DNA from 3 places in the Kineococcus gurbantunggutensis genome. Region 3 is predicted to be linked to each of the others. Evidence: riboswitches for the same ligand, from Rfam matches in the RefSeq annotation. Region 3 holds a riboswitch; each other region holds the start of a gene.
The links. A riboswitch is a leader RNA that binds a small molecule or an ion and turns the genes downstream of it on or off. The one in region 3 is predicted to bind S-adenosylmethionine.

Region 1 (4,266 bases), on a different contig from region 3:
CCGCGGTGCGGGTGGTGCCGGCCGCGCCGTGGGTGACGGAGAAGAAGTCCGGGCCGGTCGCGGCCAGGCGCTCGACGGTGCCGTGCAGGGCGTCGCGCGCGGCCGGGCTGCGCGGCGGGAAGAGCTCGAAGCTCAGCGTCGGCCGTCCCGCGGCGCCGGCCACCAGGGGCCCGACGCTCACGGCCGGGCCCCCGGGCGGCGGCCCGCGCTCGCGGCGCTCACTGCGCTCGCCGTGCTCACCGCGTTCGCCGCGCGGACCCGGGGGCGGTGGGGGGTGGTGCTGGACATCGTCGACTCCATCGACCTGGCGTTAGCACCCGCGCCCGCGCCGGCGGGGGGTTGCTGCGGCGTCGTCGAGCCAGGGCTCTCGGCCGCTCTGGATGGGGTGGCGGTGCGGGTGGTGCGCTAGCGGCCCTCGCCCTGCGGGGGCAGCGCGCTGACCACCGCGTGGTCGGCCTCGATCAGGCCCGTCTTGGCCGCACCGCCGGGCGAGCCGACGGTGTCGAAGAACTCCACGTTGGCCGCGGTGAACGCCGACCACTGCTCGGGCACGTCGTCCTCGTAGTAGATGGCCTCCACCGGGCACACCGGCTCGCAGGCCCCGCAGTCCACGCACTCGTCGGGGTGGATGTACAGCGAGCGCTTGCCCTCGTAGATGCAGTCGACGGGGCACTCCTCGATGCACGCCTTGTCCTTGACGTCCACGCAGGGCTGGGCGATGACGTACGTCACGGGGCGGTGCTCCTCTCGTTCTCCTCGCCGGCGCCGGCCACGGCGCGCTCACCGGCGGGCTCGCCGGCGGGGCCGGGGACGACGACGCGGCGGCGGTGCCGGCGCACCGAGTGGGCCACGGCCACGGCCCCGAGGGCCAGGACGAGCGCGTACACCGCCCAGCGCACCGGGTCGGCGGCGTCGACCGCGTCGCTGCGCAGCAGCGTGCGCGCGTTGGTCAGGACGATGACCGCGCCCACGGCGGTGCCGAGCACGTGCGGGGGCAGGTGGCGCACCAGCCAGGCGGCGACGGGGGCGGCGACCAGGCCGCCGGCCAGCAGCGCCAGCACCCAGGACCACGCGATGCCCTGCGAGCCCAGGCCCACCAGGAACCCGGTGCTGGCGGCGACCGCGACGAGGAACTCGCTGGTGTCGATCGAGCCGACCACCTTGCGCGGTTCCAGCCGGCCCGAGGCCAGCAGCGCGGGGGTGCCCACGGGGCCCCAGCCGCCGCCGCCGGTGGCGTCGACGAACCCGGCGAACAGGCCCAGCGGCGCCAGGAAGCGCCGGCGCAGCGGGCGGTGCAGGGAGCGCTCGTCGAAGCGCACCACCGCCGAGCGCAGCAGCACGTACACGCCCAGCACGAGCAGCAGGACGCTGATCACCGGCGCCGCCACGTCCGTGGGCAGCGAGGAGAGCACCGTCGCGCCGGCGAAGGCGCCCACCGCGCCCGGCACGCCCACGCGCACCACGACGCGCCAGTCGACGTTGCCGAAGCGCCAGTGCGCGGTGCCGGAGGCCAGCGTGGTGCCGATCTCGGCAAGGTGGACGGTCGCCGAGGCCGCCGCCGGGTTGGCCCCGATGAGCAGCAGCAGGCTGGTGGAGGTGACCCCGTAGGCCATCCCCAGGGAGCCGTCGACGAGCTGGGCCAGCAGCCCGACGACGGCGAGCAGAACGATCTTGTGCACGAGAGGTCCGTCCCGATGCCCGTGGACCCGCAGGGTCCGCGCTTGCCGATCGCCGGGTGGCGAACGACCAGGTCCTCACCCGGAGCACCCCGCCGCAGATGGAGGGTTGCCGACCAGCGAGCCGGGGCTTGACGCTGGTACTCGTGACCGCTCCCGACGTTAAGGGGGAGCACGCCGCCGGGTCAACACGTCCGCGCGAACACCACCCCGGCCGCCGGCCGCGGCGCCCGGGTGCGCGGTCCGGGGGCGGGTCCGGGAACGGGTCCGGGGGATCGTGTTGGAGCAGGCCCCGGCGTGCCCTACCGTGGTCGCGTGGTCCAGCCCTCTGCCGTGCGCCTCGTCTCGCGCCGGTACGTCGACCTGATGAGGGTGCAGAGCGCCTACTGCTGCCGCTGCGCACCCGCCCCCCGCCGCACCAGCTGAGGGTCCTCCTCGCGAGGAGAACCCCTCTCCCCCGTGAGGTCCCATGACACCCGACGCCGCGCCCACCCCCACCGAGCAGGCCGCCCGGCCGGCCGCCGACGCGCCCCGGCGCGTCCCGCGGCCCGCCCGCGCCGGCGGCAACGGCCAGTGGCTCGTGGACGGCACGACGCCGCTGAACCACAACGAGGAGTTCAAGGCGGCCGACGGCGGCCTGAACGTCCGCGAGCGGATCGAGCAGGTGTACTCCAAGGGGGGTTTCTCCTCCATCGACCCGGACGACCTCAACGGCCGCTTCCGCTGGTGGGGCCTGTACACGCAGCGCCGCCCCGGCATCGACGGCGGGCGCACCGCGCAGCTGTCGGCGCAGGAGCTGTCCGACGAGTTCTTCATGCTGCGCGTGCGCATCGACGGCGGCGCCCTGACCACCGAGCAGCTGCGGGTCGTGGCGGAGGTGTCCACCCTGTACGGGCGCGACAGCGCCGACATCACCGACCGGCAGAACGTGCAGCTGCACTGGGTGCGCGTGGAGGACGTCCCGGAGATCTGGCGGCGCCTGGAGGCCGTGGGCCTGCAGACCACCGAGGCCTGCGGCGACACCCCCCGCGTGGTGCTCGGCAGCCCCGTGGCCGGCATCGCCCGCGACGAGGTCCTCGACCCCACGCCGGTGATCGAGGAGATCGTCGAGCGGTTCATCGGCGACCCGGAGCTGGCGAACCTGCCGCGCAAGTTCAAGACCGCGGTCACCGGCCACCCCAGCCAGGACGTCGTCCACGAGATCAACGACATCTCCCTGCTGGGCGTGGTGCACCCCGAGCTGGGCCCGGGCTACGACGTGTGGGTCGGCGGCGGGCTGTCCACCAGCGCGCACCTGGCGCAGCGGCTCGGGGCGTTCGTGGCGCCCGAGGACGCCGCGGAGGTCTGGTACGGGGTCGTGCGGATCTTCCGGGACTACGGCTACCGCCGGCTGCGCAACAAGGCCCGCCTGAAGTACCTGGTGGCCGACTGGGGCGCCGAGCGGTTCCGGCGGGTGCTGGAGGAGGAGTACCTGGGCCGGGCCCTGCCCGACGGCCCGCCGCCGCCGGCGCCGTCCGGGCGCGGGGACCACGTGGGCGTGCACGAGCAGAAGGACGGGCGCCTGTACGTGGGCCTGGCCCCCACCGTCGGGCGGGTGAGCGGCACGCTGCTGCGCGCGCTCGCCGACGCCGCCGAGGCGGCCGGCTCGCGCCGGGTGCGGCTGACCCCGCACCAGAAGGTCGTGGTGCTCGACGTCGACCCGCAGCGCGTGCAGGACCTGCTGGCGCGCGCGGAGGAGCTGGGCCTGACGGCGACCCCCTCGCCGTTCCGGCGCAACACCATCGCCTGCACCGGCCTGGAGTACTGCAAGCTGGCGATCGTCGAGACGAAGGCGACGTCGGCGCGGGCGGTCGACGAGCTGGAGCGCCGCCTGGCCGGCGTCGAGATCGACACCCCCATCACCCTGCACGTCAACGGCTGCCCGAACTCCTGCGCGCGGATCCAGACCGCCGACATCGGCCTGAAGGGCCAGCTCGTGCAGGACGAGCACGGCGAGCAGGTCCCCGGCTTCCAGGTGCACCTCGGCGGCGGGCTGGCCTCCGCCGACCGCGCCGAACCCGGCCTGGGCCGCACCGTGCGCGGGCTGAAGGTCACCGCCGACGGCCTGCCCGACTACGTCGAGCGCGTCGTGCGGCGCTACCTCGACACCCGCGAGCCGCGCGAGACGTTCGCGGCGTGGGCCCACCGCAGCGACGAGGAGGCTCTGCGATGAGCGAGACCACCACCACCGCCACCACCACCGCCACCACCGCGCCCGCCACCGCGACCCCGCTCGGGCGCACCCGCTCCGCGCGGGAGCTGCGGGCGCTGGCCGAGGAGGGGGCGCGGCGCCTGGAGGGCGCCGGCGCCGAGGAGGTCGCCGCGTGGGCGGCCGCCACGTTCCCCGGCACCCTCGCCGTGGCGTGCAGCATGGCCGACGCGGTCCTGCCGCACCTGGTCGCCCGGTGCGCGCCCGGCGTGGACGTGCTGTTCCTGGACACCGGCTACCACTTCGCCGAGACCCGCGGCACCCGCGACGAGGTCGCCGCGACGATGCCGGTGCGGGTCGTCGACGTGCTGCCGCTGCGCACCGTGGCCGAGCAGGACGCCG
Region 2 (4,266 bases), on a different contig from region 3:
GCACGAGCTCGGTGCGCACCCCGGCGCCGCTGAAGGCCCGGTCCACGCGCTTCTGCAGGTCCGGCTCGTCGGTGACCTGCACGGTGAGCAGGCGGCCGGGGTGGCGGTGGCGCAGCCGCTCCAGCACGTCCGGCTCGGGCCGGTCGTGCAGGACGCTGCGCACGAACCGCCGCGCCGGCGCCGTGCGCGGCGCGGAGAACACGTCGTAGACGTCGCCGACCTCCACCACGCGTCCGTCCTCCATGACCGCGACCCGGTCGGCGATCTGCCGCACCGCGTCCATCTCGTGGGTGATGACCACGATCGTGACGCCGAGCTCGCGGTTGACCCGCCGCAGCAGCGACAGGACCTCGGTGGTGGTCTCCGGGTCCAGCGCGCTGGTGGCCTCGTCGGCCAGCAGCAGCGGCGGGTTCGTCGCCAGCGCGCGGGCGATGCCCACGCGCTGCTTCTGCCCGCCGGAGAGCTGCTCGGGGTGGGCGTGGGCGCGCTCGAGCAGGCCGACGAAGTCCAGCAGCTCGGCCACCCGCGCGTCGCGCTGCGCCTTCGGCACGCCGGCCACCTTCAGGGGGTAGGCGACGTTCCCGGCGACCGTTCGGGAGCGGAACAGGTTGAACTGCTGGAAGATCATGCCGATCTTCTGCCGGGCCCGGCGCAGCTCCTTCTCCGGCAGCCGGGTCAGGTCCTGCCCGGCGACGGTGACCGTGCCGGAGGTCGGCGCCTCCAGCGCGTTCATCAGCCGCACCACCGTCGACTTGCCGGCCCCGGAGTAGCCGATGACGGCGAGGACCTCGCCCTCGTGCACGTCGAGGCTGACGTCGTCGACGGCGGTGACGGCCTTGCCGCCCCTGCGCTCGTACCGCTTGCTGACGCCCGTGAGGCGGACGATGGGTTCGGCCACGTCAGCCCTGCGCCGCCCGGGCGTCCTGCTCGACGTCGGTGAGCTCCTGCTGCAGGGTGGCGGCGTCGGTGTCGCGCACCACGGCCTGCGGGTAGCTCTTGACGAACTCCGCCTGCACCGCGGGGTCGTGGATGAGGGCGGCCAGGTCCAGGTACGTCTGGTCGCCGGTGTCCTCCGCGCGCGAGACGAAGAGGTTCACGTAGGGCGCCGCGGAGGAGCTGCTGGGGTCGTCCTGGAACACGATGTCGTCGGGCGACAGGCCGGCGCTGGTGGCGTAGTTGTTGTTCACCACGGCGCCGGCGGCCGAACCGCTCTGCAGGGCGTTGGCGGTCTGCGAGGCGTCCAGCGCGGTGACCTCGACCTTGGCGTCCTGCACGTCGTCGGTGGTGGAGAACGCGTTGCCGCCGCCCTCCAGGGTGAGCAGGCCGGCGGCCTGCAGCACCAGCAGCGCGCGGGCCTCGTTGATGGCGTCGTTGGGGATGGCGATCGTGGCGCCCGGGGCGAACTGCCCCGGCTCGTCCACGGTGGTGGAGTACAGCGGCAGCGGGTAGACGGCGGTGGCGCCGATGGGCTGCAGGTCGTCGCCGGCCTCGACGTTGTAGTTCGCCAGGTACTGCACGTGCTGGAACTGGTTCAGGTCGACCTCGCCCTGCTTCAGCGCCGGGTTCGGCAGGCTGTAGTCGGAGAAGTTGACCAGCTGCACCTCGACGCCCAGCTCGGAGCGCGCCTTGTCGACGTAGGTCTTCCAGTACGGCTCGGCCTGGTCGGTGACGCCGATGCGCACGGTCCGCACCTCGCCACCGCCGGCGGCGGTGGTGGCGGTGTCGTCGCCGGTGCCCCGCACGACGAGGGTGACGACGATCGCCACGATCGCGACGATCGCGAGGCCGATGACGATCGGCAGCTTGCTGCGCCCGGGCTTCTCGGGCAGGGCGGGCGGCGTGGTGCTGGACAACGCGGGCTCCTCGTGGGTCGTGCTCGGTGGGTGCGCCGGCGGACCGGGGGTCCGCGGCGGGGGTCGAGGGGGCGGCGCCGCGGGGGCGCGCGCGGGGTGGGGGGCGGTCAGCCGGCGACGGTGGCGGTGCCGCCCCGGGGACACGACGGGGACGCGGCGCGCGGGCTCACGACGGCTTGCCTCCTGCTCGGGAAGGCCGCGGGCACCGGGGGTGCCGCACGGCCACACGCTTGCGGGACGCTCCGTCCCGCCGGGCTTTCACCTGGAGCACCCCACCGCGGACGAGGGTTGCCGGTCAGCTAGCCAGGGCTTGTCGCTGACGCTCGATGCCGCCGCGAATCGTACGAGGGCCGCGCGGGGGGCGTCAAAACGCCCCGGGGGCGGGCGCGGCGGCGCCACCGGCGCTGTTGCGAGTAGGTTGCAACAAGCGGTCGGTGCGGCCCGCCCGCTCCCGTCCCCGCGCCCGCAGGAGGTCCCGTGCCGTCAGCCGGCGCCCCGCCCCGTCCCGGTCCGCCCGGTCCGCCCGGCCCGCCCGGGCCCGCCGCCCCCGGCCGCGCCGCGCGCCCGGCCGACCCGCTGGGCCGGCGCGCGCGGGCCCGCCGCCGCGCCGCGGTGCTGGTGCTGCTGGTGGCGCTGGCCGCGGCGGCGGCCGTGCTGGGCGCCGCGGCGGGCGCGGCCGCCGTGCCGCCCGGCGACGTGCTGCGCATCGCCGGGCACCACCTGCTCGGGCTGCCTGCCCCCGCCGTCGCCGGCCCCGCCGCCGGCGCGGTCGCCGACGCGGTGGTGTGGCAGGTGCGCCTGCCGCGGGTGCTGCTCGGCCTGGCCGCCGGCGCGGGCCTGGCGGTGTGCGGCACGGCGATGCAGGCGATGGTGCGCAACCCGCTGGCCGACCCCCAGCTCCTCGGCGTGACCTCGGGGGCCTCCACGGGCGCCGCGGCCGCCCTCCTCTTCGGCGCCGGCGCCGGGTGGGGCGCGCACGCCCTGCCCGGCAGCGCCTTCGCCGGCGCGCTGGCCGCCGCCGTGCTCGTCCACGCCGTCGCCCGCTCCGCCGGCCCGCTCACCTCCGCGCGGCTGCTGCTGTCCGGCGTCGCCGTCGGCCACGCCCTGCACGCGGCCACCAGCTTCCTAGTCTTCGCCTCCGGCTCCGCCGAGGGCGCGCGCTCGGTGGTGTTCTGGCTGCTGGGCTCGCTCGGGCTGGCGGCGTGGGGCGCGCCGCTGGCGGTGGTGCTCGTCGTCGTGGCCGCCACCGCGGTGCTGCTGACGGCGTGGGGGCCGCGGCTGGACGCCCTGGCGCTGGGCGACGAGACCTCCCGCGCGCTGGGGGTGTCCCCGGCGGCGTTCCGCACGGCGCTGCTGGCCGTGGTGGCGCTGTGCGTGGGGGTGCTGGTGGCCGCCTGCGGGGCCATCGGCTTCGTCGGCCTGGTCGTGCCGCACGTGGCGCGGCGCCTGGTCGGCGGCGCGCACCGCTGGTGCGTGCCCGCCGCGGCCGCCCTGGGCGCGGCGTTCCTGGTGGCCGCGGACCTGCTGGCGCGCACCGCGCTGGCGCCGCAGGAGCTGCCCGTGGGCATCGTCACCGCGCTGGTCGGCTGCCCCTTCCTGCTGTGGCTGGTGCGCACCACCCGCACCGCCGCGTGAACCCCGCGACGACCCCGCGACGACCCCGCGACCCCTCCGAGGAGACCCGTGCCCCGCAGCGACCGCCACCACCGCACCGCCCTGCGCACCCGCGCCGGCGCCCTGGCCGCCTGCGCGCTGCTGACCGCCGGGTGCGGCGCCGGCGGTGAGGGGGGCGAGCGGGACGCGGCCCCGGGCGCCGGGCGCGTGGAGGTCGTCAACTGCGGCCAGCGCGTGCAGGTGGCCTCCCCGCCCGGGCGCGTGGTGCTGCTCAAGAGCGCCGCCGTGCCCGCCCTGCACGCCCTGGGCGTGCTGGGCAGCGCGGTGGCGCGCGCCGGGCAGTACCCGGCGGGCTACTACGACGCGGCCGCGCGGGCGGAGCTGGACGCGGTGCCCCTGCTGACCGACCGCACCGACACCGCCGGGCACCTGCGCATCTCCCGCGAGACGGTGCTGGCCCAGCGCCCCGACCTCGTGCTCGGCGAGGTCGACGGCCTGGACCGCGCGGTGCTGGCCGCCTCCGGCGTGCCGCTGCTGGAGGAGCCGGCGCTGTGCCGCACCGGCGAGCCGGCGTCCGGGTTCGAGGAGGTCTACGCGCAGGTCGAGCTGTACGGGCGCGTCTTCGACCGCGAGGAGCGCGCCCGCGAGGTCGCCGACGGGCTGCGCGCGCGCGTGGAGGCGGTGCGCGAGCGGGTGGCCGCGGCCCGGGCCGCCGGCGCGCCGCGGCGCACCGCGGCGGTGCTGTACCCCACCGTCGGCGGGGGCGTCACCTACGCCTACGGCGCGGGCAGCACCGCCG
Region 3 (4,266 bases):
CGCGTGGTTGAGCGCCTCCACGCGCACGCGGGTGAACGCGCGGTAGTCCTCGACGCTGGGCTCGGGGTTGATCTGGTCCCAGTTCTCCGCGATGGAGGGGTCGTCGACCTGCAGGGTCAGGCCGGCGTCGAGGACGGCGCGGTACTCCTCGCGCATGACCTCCGCCCACGCCCAGATGTGCTCCTCCTCGGTGGCGTAGTGGCGGTTGGAGATCCGCGCGCCGCTGCCGGGCGAGAGGGAGGTGATGAAACCGCGGCTGCGCTCCAGGCCGGCGGCCTCCAGGCCGGCGACGAGGTTGGCGACGTCGGAGGCGATGGCCTCCTGGCCGACGTAGCGCAGCGGGCCGGTGGTGGCGGGGAACGCGGTGGCGGTCTTGCCGGTGGAGATTCCCGAGGCGGGGTCGGTGTAGGCGTCGTGGAACAGCTGCCAGTCGCGCCGGTCCGGGAAGCTCGTCAGCCGCACCCGGCCGGGCTCGGAGCGCACGGTGGGCTGGCTGAAGATGTCCTCGCCGGTGACCTCCAGGCCGGCCACGCGCTGGAAGGAGTACGACCACCAGGCGCCGTAGTCGACGGCGCTGCTCATGGCCTTGCCGTACTCGCCGTCGCCGACGATCGTGATGCCCAGGTCGTGCTGGCGCTGCACGAGGTCGACGACGGCCTCGGTGAGCAGCTTGTCGAAGTCGGGGGTGCGCTTCAGGGTCAGGCCGTCCTCGGCGAGCTCGCGGGCCTCGTTGGCGGCGATGAGCTCGGGCGTGCGGGGCAGGCTGCCGGCGTGGCTGACCTCGATGCGTCGGGGGGTGCTCACGGGTGCTCCGTTCGTGGGGTGGTGGCTCGCTCAGCGCCGCAGGGCGCGGTCGAGGTCGTCGAGCAGGTCGTCGGGGTCCTCCAGGCCCACCGACAGGCGCAGCACGGCGTCGGACAGGCCGATGGCCGCGCGGCCCTGCTCGCCGAGGCGGCGGTGGGTCGTGGTGGCGGGGTGGGTGGCCAGCGACTTGGCGTCGCCGAGGTTGTTGGAGATGTCGATCACGCCGAGGCGGTCGAGCACCTCGAAGGCGCGCTCCTTGCCGCGGCCGTCGGGCGCGTCGAGCTCGAACGTGACGACGGTGCCGCCGAGCTCCATCTGCCGCTTGGCCAGTTCCGCCTGCGGGTGCGAGGGCAGCATCGGGTAGCGCACCCAGCGCACGCCCGCGGCGTCCTCCAGGTGCTCGGCGATGCGCAGGGCGGTGGCCGCGGAGTGCCGCACGCGCAGGCCGAGGGTCTCCAGGCCCTTCGCGAGCGTCCAGGCGTTGAACGGGCTGAGGGTGGGCCCGGTGTGCCGGGTCAGCTCGCGGAACCGGCCGTCGACGAACTCCGACGTGCCCAGCACCGCGCCGCCCATGACGCGGCCCTGCCCGTCGATGTGCTTGGTCGCGGAGTACACGACGACGTCGGCGCCGAACGCCAGCGGCCGCTGGCCGACGGGGCTGGCGAAGGCGTTGTCGACCACGACCGTCGCACCGGCCGCGTGCGCGAGCTGCGCGACGGCCTCGATGTCGACGAGGGTCTGCATGGGGTTCGCGGGGGTCTCGAAGAACACCGCCTGCGCGGGGGTGGACAGGGCCCGCTCCCACTGCGAGAGGTCCTCGCCGTCGACGAACTCCGTGCTCACGCCCCAGCGGGGCAGGATCTCGTCGAGGATCACGTAGCAGGAGCCGAACAGGCTGCGGGCGGCCACGACGCGGTCGCCCGCGCCGAGCAGGGCGGCCAGGGCGTAGAACACCGCGGACATGCCGCTGGCCAGGCCGTAGCAGGCCTCCGCCCCCTCGAGCAGGCGCAGCCGCTCGGTGAACACCGACACCGTCGGGTTGCCGTAGCGGGAGTAGACGTAGCGGTCGACCTCGCCGGTGAACGCGGCCTCGGCGTCGGCGGCGGAACCGTAGACGTACCCCGACGTCAGGTACATCGCCTCGGACGTCTCCTCGAAACCCGAGCGCGCCATCCCGCCGCGCACGGCGGTGGTGTCGGGCCGCCAGGGGCGGGGGGTGCTCTCCTCGTTCACGACTGCCTCCACGGCAGGCCCTCGGCGCGCCAGCCGGCGCCGCCGCGGTGCCCGTGCTCGTCCAGGTCGCCCTCGAAACCGTTCAGGACGTTGTAGCTGGGGGTGATGCCGGCGGCCGTGGCGGCCTCGGCCGCGGCGACCGAGCGCTTGCCGGAGCGGCACAGGAACACCACCGGGCCGCGGCGGCCAGCGGTGATCCCCGCGCGCTCCAGCTCGGCGAGGAACCGCGCCCCGGGGGCGGCGGGGTCCTCGGGCGCCCAGGAGGCGAACACCGGTCCCCTGCCGGTGCCCGCGGTGTCCGGGACCCCGACCCAGGTCCACTCCGCCTCGGTGCGGACGTCGACCAGGACCGCCTCGCCGTCCTCGTGCAGCAGGTCGAACGCCTCGCGCGGAGCGAGGTCGCCGGCGTAGCTCACGTGCCCTCCCATCGGTCCCGGCATGAGCACCCTCCCGTAGGGGGTTGCTGCGGCGTCGTCGAGCCAGGTCTCTCGGCCGCTCTGGATGGTCCTGCCAGCGTAGGGCATGCCCGGCCGTGCCCGGGCGCCGTCGGCACCGGCGGGCCCGTCCGGGGCGCCTCCCGCCCGCACGGGCCCGCGCCCGCCCCCGGTGCGCCGCCGCGGTGCCGACGCGGTGCCGACGTTGCCAGGCGGGGCGCGCCCGTGGCACGCTCCGGGCAGGTCATGAGCGCCAGCGCGAAGCCCCGGCTCGCTGGCCGGCAACCCTCCTCACGCGGCGGGGTGCCCCGGGTGACGACCTGGCCGGTGCCGAGGTGGCGCCGGCAAGCGCGGACCCGCGGGCACCGTCCGGCGGGTCCCCTCCCCGAGGAGGCCCTCGTGCCCACGCCCACGCTCCCCGCCCCCCGCTGCGCGCCCGCGCTCGCCCCGCTGCTGCCCGTCGTCGGCGCCGCCACCCGCGTGCCGCTGGCCACCGGCGGGGAGGCGGTCTACGCCAACCTCGACAACGCCGCCAGCGCGCCCGCGCTGGCGGCGGTGGCCGAGCACGTGGCGCGGGTGCTGCCGCACTACGCCAGCGTCCACCGCGGCGCGGGCTACCTCTCGCGGGTGTCCACGGAGCTGTTCGAGTCCGCGCGCGGCGCGGTGGGGCGCTTCGTCGGGGCGCGGCAGGACGACGCGGTCGTCTTCACCCGCAGCACCACGGACGCCCTGGACCTGCTCTCGCGCGCCGTGCCCGCCGGCGGGCGCGTGCTGGTGGCGGACGTGGAGCACCACGCGAACCTGCTGCCCTGGCAGCGCTCGGCGCGCACGACGGTGGTGCCCGGCGGCCCGGACGCGGCCGGCACAGCGGCGGCGCTGGAGGCGGAGCTGGCCGGCGGCGGCTACGCGCTGCTGGCGGTGACGGGCGCCTCCAACGTCACCGGCGAGGTGCTGCCGCTGCGGCGCCTGGCGCGCGCCGCGCACGCCGCCGGCGCCCGCATCGCCGTGGACGGCGCCCAGCTCGTGCCGCACCGGCGGGTGGACCTGGCCGGCGACGACCTGGACTGGATCGCCTTCTCCGGGCACAAGCTCTACGCGCCCTTCGGCGCCGGGGCGCTGGTCGGGCGGCGGGACTGGCTGGACGCGGCCGAGCCGTACCTGGCCGGCGGCGGCGCGACGCTGGAGGTCGGGACCGGGGGCGTGCGCTGGGCCAGCGGCCCGGAGCGCCACGAGGCCGGCTCCCCCAACGTGCTCGGCGCGGCGGCCCTGGCGCGCGCGTGCACCGCGCTGGCCGCGCTGCCCCCCGGCGCGCTGGAGGAGCACGAGGCGGCGCTGCGCGAGCGCCTGCTCGACGGGCTCGCCGCGCTGGAGGGCGTGCGGGTGGTGCGCCCGGACGCCGAGGACGCCGTGGGGGTCGTCACGTTCACCGTGGAGGGGCACCCGTCCTCGCAGGTCGCGGCGTACCTGTCGGCCGAGCACGGCATCGGCGTGCGCGACGGGCGCTTCTGCGCGCACCGGTTCGCGGACTCCCTGGGGCTGTCCTCCGGCGCGCTGCGCGCCAGCACCGGCGTGGGGACCGGATCGGCGGACGTGGACCGGCTCCTGGCGGCGCTGCGGCGGTTCCTCACCGCCGGGCCCGAGCTGCGCTACGCGGTGGTCGACGGCTCCTGGGGCCCGGTGGGCGACCCGCGGCCCGACCCGGCGGGTTTCCTCGGCGCCGACCTCGACCGCGTCGCGCGGCCGCGGTGACCCCGGGGCGCTCGCGGGAGCGCCCGCGCCGCCCGCCCCCGACGGC

Region 1: another riboswitch for S-adenosylmethionine. It lies ahead of ACRYR7_RS17020 (sulfite exporter TauE/SafE family protein); the one in region 3 lies ahead of ACRYR7_RS15355 (rhodanese-like domain-containing protein).
Region 2: another riboswitch for S-adenosylmethionine. It lies ahead of ACRYR7_RS04065 (MetQ/NlpA family ABC transporter substrate-binding protein); the one in region 3 lies ahead of ACRYR7_RS15355 (rhodanese-like domain-containing protein).

The regions. Positions count from the first base shown of each region.
Region 1 is NZ_JBJLSG010000099.1:5,540-9,805, forward strand. Features, by position in the region: gene ACRYR7_RS17010 (methylenetetrahydrofolate reductase) at 1-181, opposite strand, end outside; SAM riboswitch class I at 294-387, opposite strand; gene fdxA (ferredoxin) at 406-732, opposite strand; gene ACRYR7_RS17020 (sulfite exporter TauE/SafE family protein) at 729-1,679, opposite strand; SAM riboswitch class IV at 1,713-1,828, opposite strand; gene ACRYR7_RS17025 (nitrite/sulfite reductase) at 2,146-3,888, shown strand; gene ACRYR7_RS17030 (phosphoadenylyl-sulfate reductase) at 3,885-4,266, shown strand, end outside.
Region 2 is NZ_JBJLSG010000013.1:43,851-48,116, reverse strand. Features, by position in the region: gene ACRYR7_RS04070 (methionine ABC transporter ATP-binding protein) at 1-898, opposite strand, end outside; gene ACRYR7_RS04065 (MetQ/NlpA family ABC transporter substrate-binding protein) at 900-1,853, opposite strand; SAM riboswitch class IV at 2,075-2,184, opposite strand; gene ACRYR7_RS04060 (FecCD family ABC transporter permease) at 2,430-3,488, shown strand; gene ACRYR7_RS04055 (ABC transporter substrate-binding protein) at 3,537-4,266, shown strand, end outside.
Region 3 is NZ_JBJLSG010000082.1:11,698-15,963, reverse strand. Features, by position in the region: gene ACRYR7_RS15365 (cobalamin-independent methionine synthase II family protein) at 1-804, opposite strand, end outside; gene ACRYR7_RS15360 (O-succinylhomoserine sulfhydrylase) at 835-2,049, opposite strand; gene ACRYR7_RS15355 (rhodanese-like domain-containing protein) at 2,034-2,453, opposite strand; SAM riboswitch class I at 2,459-2,545, opposite strand; SAM riboswitch class IV at 2,714-2,828, shown strand; gene ACRYR7_RS15350 (aminotransferase class V-fold PLP-dependent enzyme) at 2,871-4,220, shown strand.